Regions from separate parts of the Pseudaminobacter sp. Soil_N_29 genome, predicted to be linked through region 3. Evidence: riboswitches for the same ligand, from Rfam matches in the RefSeq annotation. Region 3 holds a riboswitch; each other region holds the start of a gene.
What was found. A riboswitch is a leader RNA that binds a small molecule or an ion and turns the genes downstream of it on or off. The one in region 3 is predicted to bind cobalamin.
Positions count from the first base shown of each region.

Region 1: linked by a shared signal. The riboswitch ahead of AC3A4H_RS05345 (TonB-dependent receptor domain-containing protein) and the one ahead of AC3A4H_RS08425 (CbtB domain-containing protein) in region 3 are both predicted to bind cobalamin.
Region 2: linked by a shared signal. The riboswitch ahead of bluB (5,6-dimethylbenzimidazole synthase) and the one ahead of AC3A4H_RS08425 (CbtB domain-containing protein) in region 3 are both predicted to bind cobalamin.

Region 1 covers NZ_JBDGLC010000001.1:1,113,874-1,121,867, forward strand. Annotated here, with positions in the region: gene AC3A4H_RS05335 (FecCD family ABC transporter permease) at 1-270, opposite strand, end outside; gene AC3A4H_RS05340 (ABC transporter substrate-binding protein) at 267-1,058, opposite strand; gene AC3A4H_RS05345 (TonB-dependent receptor domain-containing protein) at 1,204-3,108, opposite strand; cobalamin riboswitch at 3,275-3,481, opposite strand; gene AC3A4H_RS05350 (Fur family transcriptional regulator) at 3,576-3,980, opposite strand; gene AC3A4H_RS05355 (Gfo/Idh/MocA family protein) at 4,134-5,303, opposite strand; gene AC3A4H_RS05360 (sugar phosphate isomerase/epimerase family protein) at 5,346-6,404, opposite strand; gene AC3A4H_RS05365 (sugar phosphate isomerase/epimerase family protein) at 6,784-7,671, shown strand; gene AC3A4H_RS05370 (mandelate racemase/muconate lactonizing enzyme family protein) at 7,741-7,994, shown strand, end outside.
Region 2 covers NZ_JBDGLC010000001.1:514,413-522,406, forward strand. Annotated here, with positions in the region: gene dxs (1-deoxy-D-xylulose-5-phosphate synthase) at 1-1,549, opposite strand, end outside; gene AC3A4H_RS02430 (pirin family protein) at 1,653-2,573, opposite strand; gene AC3A4H_RS02435 (exodeoxyribonuclease VII small subunit) at 2,681-2,932, opposite strand; gene AC3A4H_RS02440 (histone deacetylase family protein) at 2,936-3,862, opposite strand; cobalamin riboswitch at 4,103-4,246, shown strand; gene bluB (5,6-dimethylbenzimidazole synthase) at 4,315-5,049, shown strand; gene AC3A4H_RS02450 (hypothetical protein) at 5,046-6,029, opposite strand; gene ribB (3,4-dihydroxy-2-butanone-4-phosphate synthase) at 6,117-7,217, opposite strand; gene aroC (chorismate synthase) at 7,256-7,994, opposite strand, start outside.
Region 3 covers NZ_JBDGLC010000002.1:513,409-521,402, forward strand. Annotated here, with positions in the region: gene AC3A4H_RS08405 (class I SAM-dependent methyltransferase) at 1-708, opposite strand, end outside; gene cobO (cob(I)yrinic acid a,c-diamide adenosyltransferase) at 708-1,325, opposite strand; gene cobU (bifunctional adenosylcobinamide kinase/adenosylcobinamide-phosphate guanylyltransferase) at 1,327-1,842, opposite strand; gene AC3A4H_RS08420 (CbtA family protein) at 1,835-2,584, opposite strand; gene AC3A4H_RS08425 (CbtB domain-containing protein) at 2,599-2,781, opposite strand; cobalamin riboswitch at 2,819-3,012, opposite strand; gene AC3A4H_RS08430 (aromatic ring-hydroxylating oxygenase subunit alpha) at 3,167-4,369, shown strand; gene AC3A4H_RS08435 (MFS transporter) at 4,338-5,537, opposite strand; gene AC3A4H_RS08440 (aldo/keto reductase) at 5,653-6,483, opposite strand; gene AC3A4H_RS08445 (heparan-alpha-glucosaminide N-acetyltransferase) at 6,563-7,561, shown strand; gene AC3A4H_RS08450 (methyltransferase family protein) at 7,558-7,994, shown strand, end outside.

The sequences.
Region 1 (7,994 bases), on a different contig from region 3:
GGGCTCCGCCAGCGGATTGCGCAGATAGCCCTGCAGCACCGCACCGGAGAGCCCGAGCGTGGCGCCGATCATCAGGCCGAGGACCGCGCGCGGCAGGCGGATTTCCTGCATGATCAGCGCCATCGGCTCGGCCTTGTCGGAAAACAGCGCAGCAATGCTTTCGCCGAAGCCGATTGCCGCCGGACCGACCGTGAGCGAGAGGCCAAACAGCAGCAGCACGGCTAAGCCAAGCAGGAAGAAAAGCAGCCGAAAGCGCGCGGTCTCGCTCATCTGGTCCCCTCCACGGTTCGCGCCGCTTCTCTCATGATGCGCACCGCTTCCAGCGTGAAAGGCGCCCCGCAGATCGTGTATTTGGCCGGGACGTTGACTGCCTTCTTTCCAGCCGTCAGCGCCTTGAAGGCGGGGTGGACATAGCCCTGCCCCGCCAGCGCCGGCGCGCCGTATTGCTCCTGACTGGTGACAACCAGGTCCGGGTTTTCGAGTGCCAGCAACTCCAGCGGCAGCTTGGTGGTGCCGGCCATCCCCAGCCTGTCGGCAATGTTCCGGAGGCCCGCCGCGCGCACCGTTTCATCCACCAGCGTGCCGGCGCCGGAGGTGTAGCCGTCGGTGTAGTAAAGCGCGATCGAGCGGTTTGATGCAGGCTGCGCGCGGAGGCGCGCCAGTTCCGCATCCATACCGGAAACCAGCGCCGCGGCCTTTTCCTGTTGCCCCAGCATCTCGCCCATGCGGGCGATTTGCGCGCGAATATCTTCGAAGGAGTCCGCCGGCGCGAACTCCTCCACGCGCAGTCCGAGCCGGCGCAACAGATCGACAGTCGTCCGGGTGGTATAGGTGCCCGCCACAATGAGGTCCGGCGACATCAGGAAGATTTCCTCGGCCAGGCCGTGATTGACCACATAGCTCGCGGCCGCATCGGCCAGCACCGATGCGGTCGGATCCGTCGCCAGATTGGACACCGAATAGAGCTGCCCCTGGCCCGCGATCAGCATGGCGAGCTGATCGGTGCAGACATTCAGCGAAACCACGCGGTGGGGCGGCTGCGCCGCGAAGACCGGCACGGAGGTCGCTGATGCGATAGCGATTGCTACGCCCACCCCACGCATGGAGTATCCCGCCGCGGTCATCGCTCTCCGCCTTGTCCCTTCAGCCAGTCCCATCGCGTGCCTTCAAACGAGAGCCCGTTGTGCCGGGCCAGCTTCAAACTCAGAAGTTTCGAGTGAAGCTCAACCCGATTGTACGCCCCGGCGCGAGATATCCCTGAGAATATGGCGGAACACCATCCGCGGCGGTCAAATATTGCTCGTCGAAGACGTTCTCGACCGACAACTTGAGCTGGGATTGTGAATCCAGCGCATAGAGCGCCGTGAAATCCACCGTCACATAGTCCGCCAGCTTCCCCGTGTTTGCGGCATCGGCGTAGCGCGCCGCGCCATAGAGCAGCCTGGCCGAAAGGTTGAGCGCTTCCGTCGGGCTGTAGTTCAGCTCGGCGGTAGCCTTGAAGAGGTCGCGGTAGGGAAGATAGTTGCCGGTGTCCTGGTTCAGCGGCTGGCGGATGTCGAGTGTCGTCTTGCCGCTCCATTCCTCGCTGAACTGGTGGGCCAGCGCCGCCTCGAACCCAGTGATGCGGGCGCGGGCTACGTTCTCGGGCGTGTAGCTCGGCGCAAAGGAGGCGATCGCGTCGGTCACCCAGGTCTGGTAAAAGGCGAGGTCCAGGCTGGTGCCGGCGGCCGCCTGCCAGTTCAGCCCGACCTCATAGGAGCGCGACTTCTCCGGCTTCAGGTTCGGATTGGAAAAGCCCGGATAGTACAGCTCGTTGAAGGTCGGCGCCCGGAAGCCGGTGGCAAAGGATGCGCGCAGCACCAGATCGGCAAGCACGTCGTAACTCGCACCCACATTGTAGGTCGTCGCGCCGCCAAACTGTTCGTTGTGGTCGTAGCGAATGCCGCTGTCGACGCGAAGCGCCTCATATTCCAGCGAATACTGGCTGAAAACCGCGGCGAGCGTGCGCGAAGTGACGGCGTAGTCAATCGTGGAATCGACGTGCTCGCGATAGGCCTCGAAGCCCCCGGCCAGGATATGCGCCACGCTGCCGGTCTGGAAACCTTTCTCCGTCGAGGCAAATATGCCGTGGCGCTGCGTGTCGTATTTGGTGCTGCCGGCCACGCCCTTGCGGAAATTGGTCGAGTAGTCGAGCCCCGAGCTTGCTTCGACGGTCGAGGACCAGTCGTCCCCGTGCAGGATCTGCGCGCCGAGCTTTCCGGCGAAGGTGCTGGCATCAACCTCGTTGTCGTAGGGATAGGCGCTGTCATACTGGCTGCGGCCAGATGCAAAAAGGCCATCGGCGTAGAGCCTGCCCCAATCGAAATCCTTCGACAGCGACAGGTTCAACGAGCCCTGGAGAAAGCCTTCGTCGCCCGGTTCGTGGTCCCAGGCGAGCGGCGTGGTGAAGTCGTAGCCGCGGGTGCCGAGAATACTGCCGCCGACCGAGTAGTCCATCCCGTTGGAGGTACGCCCTTGAGCGTAGCCGGAAACGTAGCCGCCCCAAGGGTGGGTGATGCCGGTCGTTACGCTGGCGCAGGCGTCGCGGCCATCGGCGCAGGGGCCGCCCTGCCTGGTGATGATGTTGACGACGCCGCCCATGGCGTCGGCGCCATATTGCGCCGAATGCGCCCCCTTGGCCACTTCGATGCGCTCGATGGCGCTCAGCGGAATGTTGAAGATCGAGGCGGTTCCGGTCGTGGCCGCGCTTGCCCGCACGCCGTTGATGAGAACCAGCGTCTGGCTGGCCGACATGCCACGCATGTGGATATTGGCCGCGGCTCCCTGACCGCCATAGGAGACGATGGACACGCCGGTGTGGGCCCTCAACAGCGACGGCAGGTCCGGCGCGGCAGATTGCTCGATCTCCTTGGCATCGATCACGGTGACGGAGGATGTCGACCCCACCAGCGAGCTTTCTCGTCTCAGCGGCGTCGTCACGACGATGCGTTCCAGAAGCGTGGTTTCATCGTCGACCTGCTCGGCCGATGCGGTCTGGGGGAACACGATTGCCGCACAGCCGGTTGCGGCGAGCGCAAGAACACTTGCGCGCAAATTCAGTCTCTTCATTCAGCACTCCATTCGACCTGCAAGCGGGAGTTCAGCATGCAAGCTCAGAGCCGCCGATCGGAGATGTCCGGGACTGGGTCCGTCAGAATCGTCCGGGCGCGCGGCAACACTTTTTTCAAATGTCACCGCCACGGACGACCGCGCCTGAACACACCCCGTATTCAAGCATGGGTGACCGGAACAGGCAGGTCTCCTGACTTCCGGGTCAACGCTTCGCCTTCGCCTTCCCAATCGCGCGCTGCGCTCTTAGTGGCTTGGTTGAAGGAAAGCTCGCCGGTTACAGTTGCGGGGGCAGTCTCGGCTTCGACCCGAAGGTCTCACCGTGTTCCCTTTTCATCCGCCGCGAAGCGGAACCAATTCCGAATCGATTGGTAGCCACGCGGGGTTCGAAGGTCAACAGCAGAAGAGTTCGTCGCTTCCGGCCGGTGGTGGCGCGCGGCCGCATCACCTGAGGCGAGCGCGCCGGCCTATGCGGCCAACGCCGCGCATTTGGCGCAGGTGCCGCGAAATTCGATCACAGCCCTCTTCGCCGCAAAGCCGGTCGAACCGATCCAGGCGTCGAGCTGCTCGCCGATGATCTCGTCGGAGAACTCCGAGACCTGACCGCACTTGTCACATATGGCGAAGGCGATCAGCCGGTGGCTGTGGTCGTGCGGCTCGGAACATGCAACGAAGGCATTCATGCTCTCCAGCCGGTGGACGAAGCCGGCATTCATCAGGCCATCGAGCGCGCGATAGACCTGCAGCGGCGCACGAAAACCCTGCTCGCGCAGTTGGTCGAGCAGCATGTAGGCGCTGAGCGGGCCGCTCGCAGCCTCGAGTTTCTCGAGCACGCGAAGCTGGTTCTTCGTCAGCTTTTCCCTTGCCGCCATGATGCCGCTCGCCCTTCCTAAACCCTGCAACCGAAACTTGGCCCGAATTGCCGGGTTTGTCACCTTTGAGAGCTCACATAGCGATTGGCCGGGCAAAATGCCACTGCCGGGGCCCGGCGGTGGCAATGGTGAGGGCAGCCCCAGCCAATTCCGTCAGAGTTTGGTCCAGGCCGCGTTCTTCTTGGAAGACTTCACGCAGGCTTCGACGAAGGCCACGCCTTCCACGCCGTCCTCCACCGTGGGGTAGAGCACGTCGTTGCCCGGATTGCCGTTGCGGCGCGCGGCGCGGATCGCTTTGGCAGCCTCTGCATAGATGGTGGCAAAGCCTTCCAGATAGCCCTCCGGGTGCCCAGCCGGCACGCGCGTGACCCGCGCTGCGGCCGGCCCGGCGCCCGCGCCGGCACGGGTCAGCAGCCGCTTGGGCTCGCCGAAGGGCGTGTGCCAAAGGTAGTTCGGGTCGCTCTGCGTCCACTCGATGCCGCCTTTGGTGCCGTAGACCCTGAGTTTCAGGCCATTTTCGTTACCGGGCGCGACCTGGCTTGCCCACAGCATGCCCTTGGCCCCGCCCTTGAAGCGCAGCATGACATGCGCATTGTCGTCGAGCTGGCGGCCGGGCACGAAGGCGTCGAGGTCGGCCGAAAGACTGTCCAGCTCCAGCCCGGTGACGAAACGGGCGAGATTGTAGGCATGGGTGCCGATATCGCCGGTGGAGCCGCCGGCGCCCGACTGCTTGGGGTCGGTGCGCCAAGCCGCCTGCTTGGACCCATGATCCTCCGCCTTCTCGGTCAGCCAGTCCTGCGGATATTCGGCCTGCACGACACGGATTTCGCCGAGCTGGCCATTCTGCACCATCTCGCGGGCCTGCCGGATCATCGGATAGCCGGTGTAGTTGTGGGTGAGGACGAAGACCTTGCCGGTTTTTTCCACCAGCGCGGCAAGCTTCCTGGCGTCGGCCAGGTTGGAGGTCAGCGGCTTGTCGGAGATGACGTGGATGCCCGCCTCCAGGAACGCCTTGGCGGCCGGATAATGCATGTGGTTGGGCGTCACGATCGCCACCGCCTCGATGCCGTCCGGGCGCTTGGCCTCGGTCTTGGCCATCTCCTGGAACGAGCCATAGCTGCGCTCCGGATCAAGCCCGAGTTCGGCGCCCGATGCTCTCGCCCTTTCGGGATCGGACGAAAGCGCGCCGGCCACCAGCTCGAATTCGCCGTCGAGGCGAGCGGCGATGCGGTGCACCCCGCCTATGAAAGCACCCTGCCCGCCGCCCACCATGCCGTAGCGGATCGGGCCTTCCCTGCGCTCGCTGCGTCCCTCAATGGTCATCTTGAAACCTCCCCTCCTCGCTCGTCCGGTCTCGTCTCGATTTCAGGCAATGCCCATCATCTTGCGCAGCGCCGCCCGGTCCGTTTCCCCGCCCGCAAAATCGTCGAATGCCTTTTCCGTCACCCGGATGATATGGCTGTCGATGAAGGGCGCGCCCTCGGCAGCACCCACTTCCGGATGCTTCAGGCAGCACTCCCATTCCAGCACCGCCCAGCTGTCATAGTCATAGGCAGCGAGCTTGGAGAAAATGCCCGAGAAATCGACCTGCCCGTCGCCGAGCGAGCGGAAGCGGCCGGCGCGTTGCACCCAGCCCTGGTAGCCCGAATAGACACCCTGCCGCCCGTCCGGATTGAACTCGGCGTCCTTGACGTGAAACGCCTTGATGCGTTCGTGGTAGATGTCGATGAAGGCGAGATAGTCGAGCTGCTGCAGCAGGAAATGCGACGGGTCGTAATTGATGTTGCAGCGCTTGTGGCCGCCGACGGCATCGAGGAACATCTCGAAGGTCGCTCCGTCGAACACGTCCTCGCCCGGATGGATCTCGTAGCAGAGGTCGACGCCCGACTCCTCATAGGCGTCGAGGATAGGCTTCCAGCGCCTGCCGAGTTCGCCGAACGCCTCCTCGATCAGCCCCGCCGGCCGCTGCGGCCAGGGGTAGAGGTAAGGGAAGGCCAGCGCACCGGAGAAGCTGACCGAGGCCTTGAGCCCGAGATGCTCAGAGGCCTTGGCGCCGAACATCATCTGTTCGACGGCCCATTTCTGGCGCGCGCTCGGGTTGTTGTGGACCTCTGCCGGCGCAAACCCGTCGAACTGGCTGTCATAGGCGGGATGCACGGCGACGAGTTGGCCCTGCAAATGCGTCGACAACTCGGTGATCTCGACGCCCGCCTCGGCGCAGATCCCCTTGACCTCGTCGCAATAGGCCTTGGACGACGCTGCCTTCCTGAGATCGAACAGGCGCCCGTCCCAGGTCGGGATCTGCACGCCCTTGTAGCCGAGCTCGGCCGCCCATTCCGCAATGCTTTTCAATGAATTGAACGGCGCGGCGTCGCCGGCGAACTGCGCCAGAAATATGCCGGGACCTTTCAGCGTCTTTGCCATGCTCCTGCTCCCTCTCCTCAAGCGCTCACCGAATCCAGGTGGAAGGCTACAACAAACCGCCAGCCGGTTCGCCCGGATGCCTTCACCTATCAACAATCTCTCTGGTAATACCAAATAGAAGTTTCCGGTCAAGCAGCCTGTTTACCGCCCGCGCCAGCTTCACACGAGCGGAACGCCTCCAGAAAGCATTGTTTTACAAAGAATTACCTTAGGATTTGGCCTGCATGGCACCACTTCTTGCGAGCAGGTTCGAAATCGTCTAGAAATCCGCATATACCTAATTGGTCGAACCAGTTGAAACTGGCGCGCCTTGCGGGAGGAGGAACCGCTTCGCCACCCGGCGAAGCCGATTGCAGGCGAATTGTTGAAGGGAAAGACCATGCATCTTTCGACGCACAACTGGATGCGCGCCGAACCGCTGGGCAAGACCTTGGCCCGGATCAAGAAGTTCGGCTACGAGAGCATCGAAATTTCCGGCGAGCCGGCGCAATACGACGTCAAGGAAACGCGCGCGCTTCTCAATGAGCACGGCATCCGCTGCTGGGGCGCCGTGACGCTGACGCTCGGCGAGCGCAACCTGGCCGCCAGGGACGAGGGCCAGCGTGCCCGCTCGGTCGACTACGTCAAGAGCGTCATCACCATGGTCAGCGAACTCGACGGCGAGATCGTCACGCTGGTGCCGGCCACCGTGGGCAAGGTGACACCCGACGGCACCGAGGAAGAAGAGTGGAACTGGGTGGTGGACGCCACCCGCGAGTGCTTCGCCCACGCACAGAAGAAAGGCGTGCGGATCGCCATCGAGCCGCTAAACCGCTTCGAGACCTATCTGTTCAACCGAGCCTCGCAGGCGCTGGCGCTGGCCGACGCGGTGAGCCCCGAATGCGGCGTCTGCCTCGATGCCTTCCACCTCAATATCGAGGAGGAGGACATGTACGACGCCATACGCCTTGCCGGAAAGCGCCTGTTCGACTTCCACGTCGCCGACAACAACCGCTTCGCCGCCGGCCTCGGCCAGCTCGACTGGCCGCAGATCATCGGCACGCTGAAGGAGATCGGCTACGAAGGTGCCGTCACCAACGAATTTGTCGCGCCGGTCGACCGCACGCCCGCCAACAAATATCCGACCATGGTGGAGCGCAACCCGGTCGACATTCCGCCCGAGCAGCTGAAGTTCATCCAGGACCACGGCTCGAGCCTGCTGACCGAAGATTTTTATGCCGACCAGATGCGCATTACGGCGGAAACCATCCTGCCGCTGATCAAGTAAGGGCCAGCCGGAGTTGCCGGCGTTTTCAAGCCTTTCCGCCTCGCCAGGGCGGGAAGGCCGAGGTGCGAGATGCGCATAAGACACGTTCAGGCATGGTGGGTTCGCGTGCCCATCCAGACGGACCGGCAACACCGTAGCGACTTCGGTCAGGTGCGGACCTTCGACGCCGCCATATTGCGCATCGAGACCGGCGACGGGCTCGTCGGCTGGGGCGAAGGCAAGAACGCGGCTGGCAGCGCAGGCACCTATGGCGCGCTCGTCCACATGCTCAACCACGAGATCGCCCCGCAGCTCGTCGGCCGGCATGCCGGCGACATCGGCGT
Region 2 (7,994 bases), on a different contig from region 3:
GGCGCGTACCGAAGGACAGCAGCGCCACCTTGGTGCCCTCGCGAAGAATACGGCCCTTGCCGATTTCCAGCACTTGGCCGCGCTCGGGCATCTCCACACCCACGCCGTTGCCGCGCGGATAGCGGAACGCGATCGGGCCTTCGTCGTAAGCCGCGGCGGTGCGCACCATGTGGCGCAGTTCCGCCTCGTCGGCGGCAGCCATCACCACGAAATCGGGCAGCGAGGCAAGGTAGGTGGTGTCGAAGGCGCCGCAATGGGTCGGCCCGTCGGCGCCGACAAAGCCGGCGCGGTCGATGGGGAAGCGCACCGGCAGCTTCTGGATCGCCACGTCGTGCACCACCTGGTCATAGGCGCGCTGGAGGAAGGTAGAGTAAATCGCCGCGAAGGGTTTCAGCCCCTCGGCTGCAAGGCCAGCCGCGAACGTCACCGCGTGCTGCTCGGCAATGCCGACGTCGAAGGTGCGAGCCGGGAAAACCTCGCCGAATAGGTCAAGGCCGGTGCCGGAAGGCATGGCGGCGGTGATGGCGACGATCTTTTCGTCCTCGCGCGCTTCCTGGATCAGGCTCTGCGCGAAAACCTTGGTGTAGCTCGGCGCATTGGCCGGCGCCTTGGCCTGCGCGCCGGTGATGACGTCGAACTTGTTGACGCCGTGATACTTGTCGGCCGCAGCCTCGGCCGGACCGTAGCCCTTGCCCTTCTGCGTCACGACATGGATGAGCACCGGCCCGTCGGCATTGTCGCGCACGTTCTTCAGCACTGGAATCAGGTGTTCCAGATTGTGTCCGTCGATAGGGCCGATGTGGAAGAAGCCCATTTCCTCGAACAGCGTGCCGCCGGTCACATAGCCGCGCGCATGCTCCACCGCGCGGGTAATGGCGCGGTCGACGCGGGCGCCGAGATAGGAAGTCAGCTTCTTGCCGAGATCGCGGATGCCCTGATAGGCGCGGCCCGAGCCGAGACGCGCCAGATAGGCGCTCATCGCGCCGGTGGGCGGCGCAATCGACATGTCGTTGTCGTTGAGGATCACGATCATGCGCGAGTTCAGCGCGCCGGCATTGTTCATCGCCTCGTAGGCCATGCCCGCCGACATGGCGCCGTCGCCGATCACGGCAATCACGTTGTTCTTGCGCCCCTCCAGGTCGCGCGCCACGGCCATGCCGAGGCCGGCCGAGATCGACGTCGACGAGTGGCCGGTACCGAAAGTGTCGTATTCGCTCTCGGCGCGCTTGGTGAAGCCCGACAGCCCGCCCTCCTGGCGCAGCGTGCGGATGCGGTCGCGGCGCCCGGTCAGGATCTTGTGCGGATAGGCCTGATGGCCGACGTCCCAGATGATGCGGTCATCCGGCGTGTCGAACACATAGTGCAGCGCCACCGTCAGTTCGACCACGCCCAGGCCCGCGCCGAGATGCCCGCCGGTGTGCGAGACGGCGTCGATCAGTTCGGCGCGCAATTCGGAAGCCAGTTGCGGCAGATCGCTTTCGGGCAACCGCTTGAGGTCCGCAGGAATGCGCACCGTATCCAGCAGCGGCGTTTTGGGCGGCAAGGTCACGGGATTCAGCCTGTCTAATCGATCAATATCGGCTTCGGAGATAGAGTGTCGGTGCCGGAATGTAAATGAGCGCGGGCAAGATGTGGCCTTATGCCCGCAAAACTCAGCGCTCGGGCAAGGGAATGAACTCGTTCTCATCGCCCGGCACGATGTCGAAACGGCCGGTCTTCCATTCTTCCTTGGCCTGCTCGATGCGCTCCTTCGACGAGGAAACGAAGTTCCACCAGATGTAGCGCTGCGAGCCCAGCGAGGCGCCGCCGAACAGCATGAAATGCGCGCCCTCGTCGGACGACACCACGATCTCGTCGCCGGGGCGGAACACCAGCAGCCGGTCGGGCGGGAATCGGTCGCGCAGGATCGTGACGTTGCCCTCCAGCACATAGATCGCGCGCTCTTCCGCATCGGCCGGGATGCGGATCTTCGCGCCGGGCTCCAGGCGCACATCCACATAGAGCGTGTCGTGGTAGACGGTTACCGGTGAGCGATGGCCCTCGAAGTCGCCCATCACCACGCGCCCCTTTGCGCCGTCGGCGGCGAATTCGGGCAGCGCGGTATTCGCCGTGTTCTCGAAGCCCGGGGCCATTTCTTCCCTGTTGTCGGGCAGCGCAATCCAGGTCTGCAGGCCCGAGATCAAGGTCGGCGCGCTGCGGATCTCCTCCGGCGTGCGCTCGGAATGGACGATGCCGCGCCCGGCCGTCATCAGGTTCACGTCGCCGGGCGAGATCACCATCTCGGTGCCGAGCGAATCGCGGTGCCGGATCTTCCCGTCGAACAGATAGGTAACGGTGGAGAGACCGATATGCGGGTGCGGGCGCACGTCCAACGCCTGCCCGGCCCGCAGGATCGCCGGGCCCATGCGATCGAAGAAGATGAAGGGGCCGACCAATCGCCGCCGGGCGGTCGGCAGCGCCCGGCGAACCTCGAAGCCGCCAATATCCTTGGCGTTGGCGACCACCATCAGTTCCAGCGCATCGCAGGAATATGCGTTGCCCAGTTCGGGATCGGGTGCGGGAAAGAAGCTCATGGTAACCTCCAATCGGCGGCAGTCGCAAAAATCTTGCCCGCAGAGGCTACGCCGCGACGACCACGGGAGAAATACCGCGCCGCCGAGACGGATTGTTCAACGATGCCCTACTCCCCGTCTAGCGGCTCGGCTCCCACCGGCTTGCCGTCGCGCGACAGGCGAATCTTCTCCACCTTGTCCTCGGCCGCCTTCAGCAGCCGGTCGCAATGGGCCTTCAGCGCCTCGCCGCGCTCGTAGATGCGGATCGACTGGTCGAGCGGCACGTCGCCGCGCTCCAGATGGTCGACGATGCTCTCCAGCGCTTCCAGCGCCTGTTCGAAGCTCATCGCCTTGATGTCGTCATTCGGTTCGGCGTCCATCATTCATCCTTTCATCAGGCGCTTCACATGCGCCGCGACCGAAAAAGACAGGCCCTGCAGGTCGTAGCCGCCCTCGAGCAGGCTCACGATGCGGTTGTTCGCATAGCGCGCCGCGCGGTCCATGAGTTGGCCTGTCGCCCAGTCGAAGTCCTCTTCCGTCAGATTGATCTGCGCCAGCGGGTCGCGATGGTGCGCGTCGAAGCCGGCCGAGATGATGATCAGGTCCGGCGCGAAATTGTCGAGCGCCGGCAGCACGCGTGCGCGGAATGCCTCGCGGAACAGGTCGCTGCCGCTCTCCGGCGACAGCGGCGCGTTGACGATGTTGCCCGCGCCGGTCTCGTCCTTGGCGCCGGTGCCGGGATAAAGCGGCATCTGGTGGGTGGAGCAGAACAGCACGCTCGGGTCGTCCCAGAAGATGTCCTGCGTGCCGTTGCCGTGGTGCACGTCCCAGTCGACGATGGCCACGCGCTCGGCGCCATATTGGCGCTGAGCGTAGCGGGCCGCAATCGCCGCATTGTTGAACAGGCAAAAACCCATTGCCGTGGTCTTCTCGGCATGGTGGCCCGGCGGACGCGCCGCCACGAAGACGTTGTCGGCCTTGCCGGTGAATACGTCGTCCACCGCCGCATTGGCCGCGCCGATTGCCGTCAGCGCCGCCTGCCAGCTCTTGGGGCTGACGGTGGTGTCTGCATCGATGCCTGCGAGCCCCTCCTCGGGGATCGCCGCACGGATCCGCTCCACGAAGCTCTCGGGATGGGCAAACAGGATCGTCGCCTCGTCGCCCTCCGGCGCCTCGACGCGCACGAGGTCCGCAAACGCATCGTCCTCCAGCGCCCGCGCGATTGCGCGCAGCCGGTCCGGGCGCTCCGGGTGCCCCGGCGGCGTCAGGTGCTCGAGATAGATCGGGTGCGAATAAAGGCGCGTAGTCATGCCGGGCAGTTTATCAGCAAAGGCGGCCGTCGCCACGCACTACCTGCCGAAGCCTGGGGAAAATTGTCCTTTCTCCAAACTCCGTGTCGCATGGCGAGGATGCATCGCGCCCCGTTCCGCGATAGTGTCGCGCCGCTGCAAGGTGCCTGCCTTAGAGCATGATCCCGAAAAGTTGCAGACTTTTCGGACAAGATCATGCTCCAGAAACTTGGAGCAAGATGGCGTCTCGAGGAGAAGCCATCGCGCTCCAAGGCGGGAGAATCGGGAACGCGGTGCAAATCCGCGGCGTGCCCAACGCTGTAAGGGGGACCGCATCGGTAGATGCCACTGTTCTGCGGAACGGGAAGGCGCCGATGGCGGGACGAACCCGAGCCAGAAGACCGGCCAGGCAGAAATAGTCGTCCGCATGGTCAGGCGGAACGATGCCCAGCCTGTTCGCAAGGGGAAACGCGATGCCGGCAAGCAGCCATCCCACGCCCGAAAACGCCTTCGAGCATGCCGCGCGCGAGGCGGTCTACCGCGCCATCTTCACGCGCCGCGACGTCCGCAGCCATTTTTCGTCCGAGCCGCTGGATGATGCCGTTCTGGCCCGTCTGCTGCTGGCCGCCCATCACGCGCCGTCGGTCGGCTTCATGCAGCCGTGGAATTTTATCGTGATCCGCGACATGGCGCGACGCGAGCGGGTGCGCAACCTGTTCCTCGCCGCCCGCGAGCAGGAACTGCCCGCCATCGCCGCCGAGCGGCAGGCGCTCTACCGCAAGCTGAAGCTCGAAGGCATCTGCGAAAGCGCGCTGAACCTCTGCATCACCTGCGACCGCCGGCGTTCGGAAACCTCGCCGCTCGGCCGCTGGCACAACCCGCAGATGGACCTCTACAGCACCGTCTGTGCCGTCCAAAACCTCTGGCTCGCCGCGCGTGCCGAGGGCGTGGGCATCGGCTGGGTCAGCATCCTCGACGAGCAGGCATTGAAGGGCCTGCTCGGCATGCCCGACCACGTCGCGCCGGTCGCCTATCTATGCGTGGGCCGCGTCTCGCAGTTCGCGCCGAAACCAGACCTTGAGGCAAATGGCTGGGGCAATCGCCTGCCCCTGCCCGAGCTCATCATGAGCGAGGCCTTCGGCCGCCCTGGAGAGGCCTCGCTCAAAGAGACAGTGGTTCGAGAAGAAGCCCGGTCCTGTCGTGCCTAGCCTGGCTGTTCGGCCGGCTGCCAGGCCGACCCGCCGGGCCCGCCCAGCGCCTTGTCCTTCAGCTCGCGGAACTTGCCCGATGCGTCGGCCAGCCGGCGATCCCAGTCGGCGTTTGGCGTCTGCCCCTCAATGGCCTTGAAATAGACCTGCATCAGCGAAGCGATGGCGAAGGGCTCGATCAGCGCGCCCTTCACCGCCCAGGCGAACACGATCGCCAGCACGAAGGCCCAGCCCGCCAGTTGCCCGGGCATCACGTAGAGGATGGCGGCTGCCGGCGTCAGCATCATCAGGAAAATGACGAAGGTCAGGCCCCACATGATGATCGCCAGCCACACCGCATTCTTGACCAGTGTCTTGGCGTTCTGTGCGTAGAGAACGACGCCCTGGCGCGCGGTCTCGTAAGGGCTGTGGCTGTCGATGCGAATGTTGTAGGCGAGAATGATCTCGTCGACATAGGTCAGCGACAGGCGAATGACCGTGTTGATGAACTTCACCAGCCCCTCGAGCCCCGGGATGGGAAGGAAGGACGCTATGCCGCCGATCAGGCCGGTGATGGCGGCGATGGCACCCTTCACCAGTTGGTCGAGAACAAAGAGAATGTTCGCCTCGGCAAATCGCGCCGTCACCACTTCCCGCGCATAAGAGATCTGGCCCTGGCCGCCCGGCACGTCGTGGCCGTCAAGCAGCCGGACCATGACCGCGATGTGGCCGGCCTTGACCATGTAGAGGATGTATTCGCGGATCCAGTAGACGATCAGCGACACCGCGCCGAAACCCAGGATCCCGCCCCACAGCGAAAGGGTCACCGGACCGTCCTCGCCGCCGAAGATGTGGCCTGCGCCGTATCCGACGCCCGCTCCGGCGCCGGTCGCAAGCACATAGGCCGCGGTGATTGCAAAAAACACGATGATGCGAAAGACGATGAAGGGCCATGTCTTCACCATCATCGACAGCGTCTTGCCGATATCGAAGTCCCACATGTAAAAATCCCCCCAGAACAGGCGAATTGAGCATGTCCTGAGGGGAGATATTGTCAAGCGTCTGCCGCACGACAGCGGCGATTCTCGCTAAAGAATTTCTGTCTTGGCGATCTTGATGCCGAAACCTTCGAGGCCGACATAGTGGCGCTCGCGCGAGGCGATCAGGTTGATCGAGGAGATGCCGAGGTCGCGCAGGATCTGCGCACCCAGGCCGATCTCGCGCCACTCGCTCTCGCGCTTGCGGGCTTCGGCGTGGGCTTCCGCCTCGTTGTGCACCGGGCGGTTGCGGTCCTGGTGGGCGACGCCCACAGACCCCTCGCGCAGATAGACGATGACGCCGCGCTGGCGCTCGCCCATCGACTTCATGATCGATTGCAGGTCATGGCCGGTGCCGAACACATCGTCCACCACGTTCTCCGAATGCAGCCTGACCGGCACTTCCTCGCCATCGCGAATGTCGCCGAACACGATCGCCAGGTGGTGCATCACGTCCCAGGGCAGCGTGTAGGTATAGGCCTTGGCCTTGCCGCCGGGCGTTTCGATATCCGAGCACTCCACGCGCTGCACCAGCTTTTCTTGTCGCTGGCGATAGGCGATGAGGTCGGCCACCGACACCTGCTTCAGGCCGTTCGCCTCAGCGAAGGCAGCTACCTGCGGCCCGCGCATGACCGTGCCGTCGTCGTTGACCAGTTCCGAGATGACGCCCACCGGCGGCAGGCCGGCCAGCTTGCACAGGTCTACCGCAGCTTCGGTATGGCCCGAGCGCATCAGCACGCCGCCCTCGCGCGCCACCAGCGGGAAGATGTGACCCGGACGAACGAAATCGGCGGGGCCGGCATTGTCGTTGGCCAGGTTGCGCACGGTCAGCGTGCGGTCGTCGGCCGAGATGCCGGTGGTGGTACCATGCTTGAAGTCGACGCTGACGGTGAAGGCGGTGGTGTGGGCCGAATCGTTTTCGGCCACCATCGGCGCCAGGTTCAGCCGCCGGGCGTCCTCGCGCGTCATCGGCGTGCAGACGATGCCGGAAGTGTGGCGCACGATGAAGGCCATCTTCTCGGCGGTGCAGTGCACGGCCGCGACGATCAGGTCGCCCTCGTTCTCGCGTCCGTCGTCATCCATCACGACGACGATTTCGCCACGTTCGAAGGCCCGCAGCGCCTCGACGACTTTCTTCTGGTCGTAGCCCATCTTGTCCGGAGTCCGTTCAGTTGCTCACATGAATACAATCACACCCGGCCGGTCTGGCCGCGATGCCGCAGGTAGTGATCGGCGATGGCGCAGGCAACCATGGCCTCGCCGATCGGTACGGCGCGTATGCCCACGCAAGGGTCGTGGCGGCCCTTGGTCATCACGTCGACGTCCTTGCCGTCGACATCGATGGACTTGCGCGGCGTCAGGATCGACGACGTCGGCTTGACGGCAAAGCGCGCCACGATTTCCTGCCCCGTCGAGATGCCGCCAAGTATACCCCCGGCGTGGTTTGACAGGAACACCGGCTTGCCATCGTTGCCTATGCGGATCTCGTCGGCATTCTCTTCGCCAGTGATGCGCGCGGCCTCGAAGCCATTGCCGATCTCCACCCCCTTCACCGCATTGATAGACATGAGGTTCGAGGCGATGTCCTGGTCGAGCTTGGCATAGACCGGCGCGCCGAGCCCGGCGGGCACGCCCTCGGCCACGATCTCGATGATGGCGCCCACCGAGGAGCCGGCCTTGCGGATGCCGTCGAGATATTCGGCGAATACCGGCACCGAATCCGGGTCGGGCGTGAAGAACGGGTTTTCCGCATCCTCGACGAAATTCCAGTTCCAGCGGCTGCGGTCGATGTCCTTCACGCCGATAGAGACCAGCGCACCGCGCACCACCATGCCCGGCACCACCTTGCGCGCCAGCGCGCCGGCAGCCACGCGCGCAGCGGTCTCGCGAGCGGAAGAACGCCCGCCGCCGCGATGGTCGCGCAGGCCG
Region 3 (7,994 bases):
CGCGTGGCCATGCTGGTAGTCGCCACAGGCTTCGACATCAATGAAGCCGGCAGCCCGGAGCGCCAGTTCGAACTCGGCAACGCCCCACCACCGCAGGCAAAACAGGTCCATCTCCGAATCCACCAGCTTTCCGCCACGCCAAAGTTCGTAGCGCAATGTCGTTTTGGTCGTTTGCGAGATGTAATCCGTCTCCACCCGGTCGCTGGCAAGGGTCAGCAGATCGCCCTGGTCGGTTTTCCAAGTACGCATGGAATGGCTCTCACCGAGAAAACTGTCGATGGCGTCGAGATCGACGATCAGCCGGCCGCCCGGAAGCAGATGGTCGCGAAAACGCTCCAGCACGGCCATCGCGTCGGGATAGGAGGTGATGAGCTGGAAGGAGCCAAGCGGCACGACGATCGCGTCGAAGCGCTCGGCATAGGAAAATCCCTCGAAGGTCTGCCGGGTAAGCCTTGCCGGCAAGGAGCGGCTTTCGCATGCCTCGCGGCAATAGCGTAGCATCTCTTCAGACGCGTCGAAGCCTTCCACGGACAAGCCGGCCTCGAGCAAGGGAACGAACAGTCGGCCATTGCCTACAGCCGGTTCCAGAATCGGCCCGGTGCATCCGTGCAGGCGATCGCGGTAATACTCCACGTCGCCGAACGAACGCCCCACCGGCTTGTCCAACTCATAGACCCAGGAGGCCAGCGTGGCGTAGCGGTTCTCCACTAGAACTCGATCCCCTGCTGCGCCTTCACGCCGGCCGAAAAATGGTGCTTCACCGAGCCCATCTCGGTGACAAGATCTGCTGCCTCGATCAGCGCCGGCTTGGCGTTGCGGCCGGTGACGACGACATGCAGCCCCTCGCGCCGGTTCTTCAACGTCGCAACGACCATGTCGAGGTCCAGATAGTCATAGCGCAGCGCGATGTTGAGCTCATCGAGCACGACGAGATCGATGGTCGGATCGTTGATGAGCTCCACCGCCTTGGCCCAGGCGGCCTCGGCGGCGGCGATGTCGCGCTTGATGTCCTGCGTTTCCCAGGTAAACCCCTCGCCCATCGTGTGCCAGACTACCCGGTCGCCGAAAGCGGCGAAGGCGTCCTTCTCGCCGGTGTGCCACGCGCCCTTGACGAATTGCACGACGCCGACGCGCCGGCCGTAGCCCAGCATGCGCAGCGCCAGCCCAAAGGCCGCCGTTGACTTGCCCTTGCCCGGGCCGGTGTTCACGATCAGCAGACCCTTCTGCTCGATGGTCTTGCCGGCGACTTCTGCATCCTGCACCGCCTTGCGCTTGGCCATCTTGGCCTTATGGCGTTCGGCTTCGCTGTCGTCGATTTCCTTCATGTCATTTCACCTGCATGGGTAGCCCCGCGACCATGAATAGGACACGGTCGGCGCGAGCCGCAATCTTCTGGTTGAGCCGGCCGGCGGCGTCGCGGAATCTTCTGGCAAGCGCATTATCGGGCACGATGCCGAGGCCGACCTCGTTGGCCACGACGAACCACGGCCCGCGCGGCTTGCCCAGCACATCGGCAAGGCGTTCGCTTTCGCGTTCGAGATCATGCTCGGCCAGGAGATGATTGGAAAGCCATAGCGTCAGGCAATCGACCAATAGCGGGCGGCCGTCGGGTACGCTCTCTATTGCGCCCACGAGGTCCAGCGGCGCGTCGAGCGTCTCCCAGCCCTCGGCGCGGCGGGCGCGGTGCAGCGCGATGCGCTCCACCATCTCGTCGTCAAAGGCCTGGGCGGTGGCGATATAGGTCCAGGGCGCCGGGAAGCCGGTCGCCAGCTGCTCGGCATGCGCGCTCTTGCCGGAGCGCGCGCCGCCGAGCAGCAGCGTCAGTGTGTGTGCCTCACGCAAAGCTGTCGCGCAGGCTTTTCGCCGTTCCGGTGAAGCGGCTGCGGACGATGCCGACCAGAGCCCCAAGCACCACCCAGAAGATCAGGTTGGTGACGGTGACCGCGACCACGAACTGGTGGTGCAGGCTTGCCGGAATGGGCGATTCGTGACTTTCCGGCTGCGGCGCGCCGATGACATGCGGTGCCACGATCAAAGCCACGCCAATCAGCGAGAACGCCAACGAGCTGCGGAAGGCGATCAGGCCAAGCCCCGCGGCGGTTGCCACAGCCGTCCCGATCCACCAGACCTGACGGGCGGCGAGATCGGCCGCGGGCATGGCAGGCAGTTCCGGCGGCAAACCCAGGCCCGGTGCCAGCGTGAACACGGCAAAGCCGGCAAAGCCCCAGAACACACCCTGGCGCCAACCGGCAATGCCGCCGGCCAGTTCGGAAACGGCCACTAGCACCAGCGCGAAGCCGATGGCGGTGACGACATTGGCCAGCACGGTGAAGCTGTAGCGCTCGAAACCGTCGGCCGGCGCCCAGCCCTCTTCCTCTTCCGCAGGCGCCGCCGCTTCATGATCGAGAGCAGACGGGGTTGAGACCTCCGGAGCACCATGGTGGTGCCCGCCGGCGGCTTCCTCATAAACCTCCGCCTGAAGGATCAGCGGGACGGTAGCATAGGCCTGCATCGCGGCCATCACGATGCCGGACAAAAGCCCGGCGATCGCCGCGATGAACACGACGTTGCGAAACACTGTCATGTGAAAGCCCCCCGTTAGTGGCAGGGGAACGAGAGCGAGTGACGGTAGTCGTGGGCAGCGTTGTGAACGGCGTCCATCTGCGCAAAGCCCACGAAGCCGACCACGAAAAGGCCGAGAAGGGCGGAAAGCGCCAGCTGCGTAACGCGCGAGGCCGAGCCAACCGAAGCGCCGATCGACGAGGAAGCAACAGTGTTCATTCCAAAAATCCTTTCACCCTCCACCCGAGGGCCCATAGAGTTTTCTTCGTCGCCGGCAGGTCTCCTGGCTTGCGGGTCTACGCCCTTCCCCGCCTTCCCGAGGTAACCCTCAGTGGCATCTGGGGAGAGCTCTCCGCGCACAGTTGCGGGGGCAGCCGCGGCTTTGGGCAAAAAATGCCCGCACCGCATTCCCTTTTGGTTCCGTCCGGAACCGACGACGATTGCGACTATATGAAGAATCGCCACGCCCGGCAAACCATAATCCCGCCCTTTTATCGGCCGGCAAGGTCGCAAACGCGCAAGTCAGCCACCTGCCTCACCTCGCGCCCCCGATTGACAATCGGCGCGCAGCAGTGTCCGCTCTCCCATCGATCGGGGCAACGCCATGCGAGCAGACACCGAAGCAATCGATCCCTATAACGGCCTGCGAACCGCCCAGGCAACGCTGCCGTCCCGGGCCTACTGGGACGAGGCCGAATACCGCCGCGACCTCGAAGCGATCTGGTATCGCAACTGGATCATGCTCTGCCGCGAGGCAGATATCGCGCAGCCTGGAGCCTTTCGCGTCTTCACGGTGGGCACCCAGCAGGTTCTGCTCATCCGCGACGAAGCCGGAGCCTTGCGCGCCTTCCACAACACCTGCCGCCATCGCGGCTCGCAGCTTTGCCGCGAAAGCGAAGGTCGGTTGAAAAGCAAGCTGCTCACCTGCCCCTACCACGCCTGGTCCTATTCTCTGGCGGGCGAGCTGGTGCGCGTCCCTTCCAAGACGCTTCCTGCCGGTTTCGACAAGGCCGACTATCCGCTCTATCCGGTGGCGCTTTCGTCGTGGCGGGGCTTCGTTTTCGTCAATCTTGCCGAAGATGCCGCCGGCTCGGCGCCCGAAAGCTTCGACCCCGGCTCGTGCGACCTGTCGAACTGGCCTCTGGAAGACCTCGCCACCGGCCACGTGCTGCGCAAGGTGCTGAATTGCAACTGGAAGGTCTTTTGGGAAAACTTCAACGAGTGCCTGCATTGCCCCGGCGTGCACAAGCACCTCTCCCACCTGGTGCCGATCTATGGGCGCGGGCTGATGGCACGCTACGACGACCCGGAATGGGCTCTCCATGCGGACAACGACGCGCCCGAATATGCCGGCGGGCTGCGTCCGGGAGCCGAAACTTGGTCGGACGATGGGCGCGCCCACGGTCCCGTCTTCGCCACGCTGACCGAGGCGGAGCGCGCCGCGGGCCAGACCTATGCCGCGCACCTGCCTTCCATGTTCATCGTCGGTCATGTCGACTATGTGCGCACCGTGCGCCTCCTGCCGCTCGGACCGGAGCAGACCGAGCTTACCGCCGAATGGCTGTTTCCCGCGGATGCGCTGTCATCGGAGGGCGCCGGCCTGAAAAACATCGTCAGTTTCGGCGCGCGGGTGCTGGAGGAGGACGCCGCCATCTGCGAGGTCAACCAGAAGGGCCTGCATTCGATGCGCCATTCTTCCGGCGTGCTGATGCCGGAAGAATACGAGCTGCATCGCTTCCATCAATGGGTGCGCGACCAGCACGCCGCTTGCGAGGTCACATCGACTTCGGAAGATAGCGGAAGGTAATCACGCCACAAAAGATGGTGAAGAAGCCTAGCGTGGCGAACACCGCGCCAAGGCCGAAGAAGCTGAGCACCACCGTGTAGACCAGCGGCGGGATAAGCTCGGAAAGATCCAGATAGGTGCGGTAGACCGCCGTCATCTGCGGCCTCTCATAGGTGCGCACCGCGCGCATGAAGGCGGTGGAGCCGAGCGCATCGAGCGCCACCGCAAACAGCGCTCCGAGCAACAGGAAGCCACCCGTCAGCAGCGGCAGCCCTTCGCCGCTCAGCCCCGCCGCGAACAAGGCGGCGCTCATGGCCAGGAAAGCGAACGTCATGACGTTGCGTGCGCCGAAGCGACGCCCCGCCTTGCCCCAGGAGATAGCCGCAAAGAGCAGCGCATTGCCGGCCGACACCAGAAGACCGCCAGCCAGCTCGCCCTCGCCCGTCACCACCATCAGGATCGGGCCATAGACGAAGAAGGTGGTCCAAAAGCAGGAACGGCCAAAAGCGATCACCCAGGCCAGGCGCAGCCTGGGCTGTGAGACGAAGCGGCCGATGTTTTTCAGCGGGTTGGCGGCTCGCGTCTTGCCGGGGCTGATCAGCGGATTGTCGCCGAGGCGGAAATACCAGAACGTGGCCAGCAGCGCCATCGCGAAGCCCACCACCACGGCATGCGTGACGATGATGCCATAACGCGTATAGAGAAAGACGCCGAGCGTCGGCCCGCCGGTCCAGGCCATCATCGACCAGGCCATGCGCAGCGATTCGGCCTGCATGATCTCCGTCTTGCGGATGTGGTCCATGATGTAGAGGTTGAGCGTGATGGCGAGCGCGCTGGAGCCCATGACGCGTGCCAGCATGCCCACCATCTGGCCGGCCAGCGAATGGGTCATGAACAGGAGCGAGCCAATGGCCAGAAGCGCCGTGCCCGCGGTGTAGATCCAGCGGCGCGAGAAGCGGCTGATGAGCATCGGCATGAACAGCGTTGCCGAAAGGCCGATCAGCGCCACCAGCGTATAAAGCAGCGAGACGCCCTGCTTGTTCTGCAGGAGTTCGTAGGCCTGGATCGGCACGACGCTGGAAATGGCGGCGCGCGCAAATGACTCAAGCGCATAGAGCGTGGCAAAGGTGCGCGCGCCCGCCTGCTTTACGGCGGGAAGCCAGATGGGATGCCTTACCTGCGTGACCATTCCTGCCCCGGATATTTCGCGGGCAGGTTGGCAGGCCCGAGCGGTGGGAGGATAGCAGGAAACCGACCTTTGCCCGTCGCAAACCCTGTGGGGCTATAGGCCGCCGCCACCTGGCCTAAGCGGCATCCCATTCGGGCGAGAAGTCGTAGTCGCAGATGCGCTTGTTCTGGCTGGTCAGTGCGGAAATAGCCGCCATCTCCGCATCCGACAGCGCGAAATCGAAAACGGCGATGTTTTCCGCCAGCCGTTCCGCCTTTGAGGTGCGCGGGATTGCCGACACGCCCTCCTGCTGAACATGCCACCGCAGCACGATCTGGCCGGGCGTCTTGCCATGGCGGGCAGCGGCGTCCTGCACCGCCTTTTCCTCGAACAGACCGCCGCCCCGGAACAGCGGGCAATAGGAAACGAGAGCCAGGCCGCTCTCGCGGCACATGCGCAGCATTTTGGACTGGTCGAGATAGGGATGGTACTCGACCTGGTTGCAAACGAGCGGCGCCTCCGAAAGCGAAATCGCTTCGGCCAGCAGGCTGGTGGGGAAATTGGCCACGCCGATGTGGCGGGTGAGGCCCATGCGCCTGACCGCATTCAGCGCCTTGATCGAGCTCTCCAGTGGAATGCGCGGGTTCGGCCAATGGATCAGCAGCAGGTCGACTTGGTCGAGGCCAAGGTCCTTCAGGCTGGCCTCGGCCGAGCGCTCAAGGTCGCCGGGCGCGATTTCCGTCCACCACACCTTGGTGGTCACGAACAGTTCGTCGCGCGCAATGCCGGAAGCGCGCAGCCCCTCGCCCACGGCGTCTTCGTTGCCGTAGGCGCGCGCGGTATCGACGTGCCGGTAGCCGATGGACAGTGCCCGAGACACCAGCTCAGTGCATTCCTGCCCCTTCAGCGTCCAGGTTCCCAGGCCCAGCGCCGGTATAGAGGCGCCATTTGCATTCACGCTGTGCATCGCATTTCCCCAATTCTTCTTCGGCCTTGTCTTCCACGATAACGATGTCACCATGTCGGCAATGCCCGCAAACACAGCCATGTACCCCGATATCAAGACGAATCAAGCCTCGACCACAAAGGGCACGAGGATCGAGCTGCTCGACCTTGCGCGCGGCCTGGCGCTGGCCGCCATGGCCATCTACCACTTTACCTGGGACCTGGAATTCTTCGGTTACGTCGAACCGGGCATGACGGCGGTGGGCGGCTGGAAGCTTTTTGCCCGCTGCATCGCCTCGAGCTTCCTCTTCCTGGTCGGGGTAAGCTTGGTGCTGGCGCACGGCCGCGGCATTCGCTGGAAGCCGTTCTGGCGACGCTTCGCCATGGTGGCAGGGGCGGCGCTGGCCATATCGGTTGCCACGTGGATTGCCGTGCCGAGCGGCTTCATCTTCTTCGGCATATTGCACCAGATCGCGCTGGCGAGCCTTCTCGGGCTGGCCTTCCTGCGGCTGCCGGCGCTGCTGACGCTCGTTGTCGCGGCGCTGGTGATCGCGACGCCAAACTTCCTGCGCAGCGAACTCTTCGATCATCCAGCCCTGTGGTGGGTGGGCCTGTCGTCCAGCAACCCCCATTCGAACGACTATGTGCCGGTCTTTCCCTGGTTCGGCGCGGTGCTGGCCGGCATTGCCGCTGGCGGGCTTGCCTCATCCAGCGGCCTGTTCGACAGGCTTGCCGTTATCCGCCTCGGAAAATGGGCAGCGCCGCTGAATTTCGCGGGCCAGCACAGCCTTGCCGTCTACCTCATCCACCAGCCGGTGCTGATCGCCTGCGTCTGGCTGTTTTCCCAGGTGGTGCCGGCGCAGGTGCAGCCGCAAGAGGTGCGCTTCCGCAATTCCTGCGAAAGGACCTGCGAGCAGAGCCGCGACGCCGAATTCTGCGTCCGCTACTGCACATGCATGCTGGACGCGCTGGAGCGGGACGGGCTCGACGAGCTATTTTCGGAAAACCCGCCGCCGGATTTCCGCGCTAAAATACAAAACAAGGCCGAGACCTGCACCGAGGAGACAGAGGACTCGACCTTCCAGGGAGGAACGCCGTGACCGACATGCATGCCAGCCCCAACACCATCCCATGGCCGCCGCTGATCTATATTGCGGCGATTGCGCTCAGCATCCTGCTTGCCTTCGCCCTTCCCTTGCCATGGATATCGGGGCTTCTGGGCGACATCCTGTTCGCCACCGGCTGGCTTGCGGTGCTTGGCGCAGTCGCACTTTACGTCTCGGCGCTTCAGGCCATGCGGCGGGCCGAAACGACGATCATGGCCAACCGCCCCGCCGAGCGTCTGGTCACCGACGGCGCTTTCGCGGTCACGCGCAACCCCATCTACATGGGCATAACGCTGCTGATGGTCGGCGTGGGCCTCATCACCGGCATCGCCTGGTTCCTGCCGCTGGCTCTTCTTGCCGCCTTCGTGACGCAGAAGCTTGCCGTCGAGCGCGAGGAAAAGCACCTGGAGGCGCGCTTTGGCAAGAA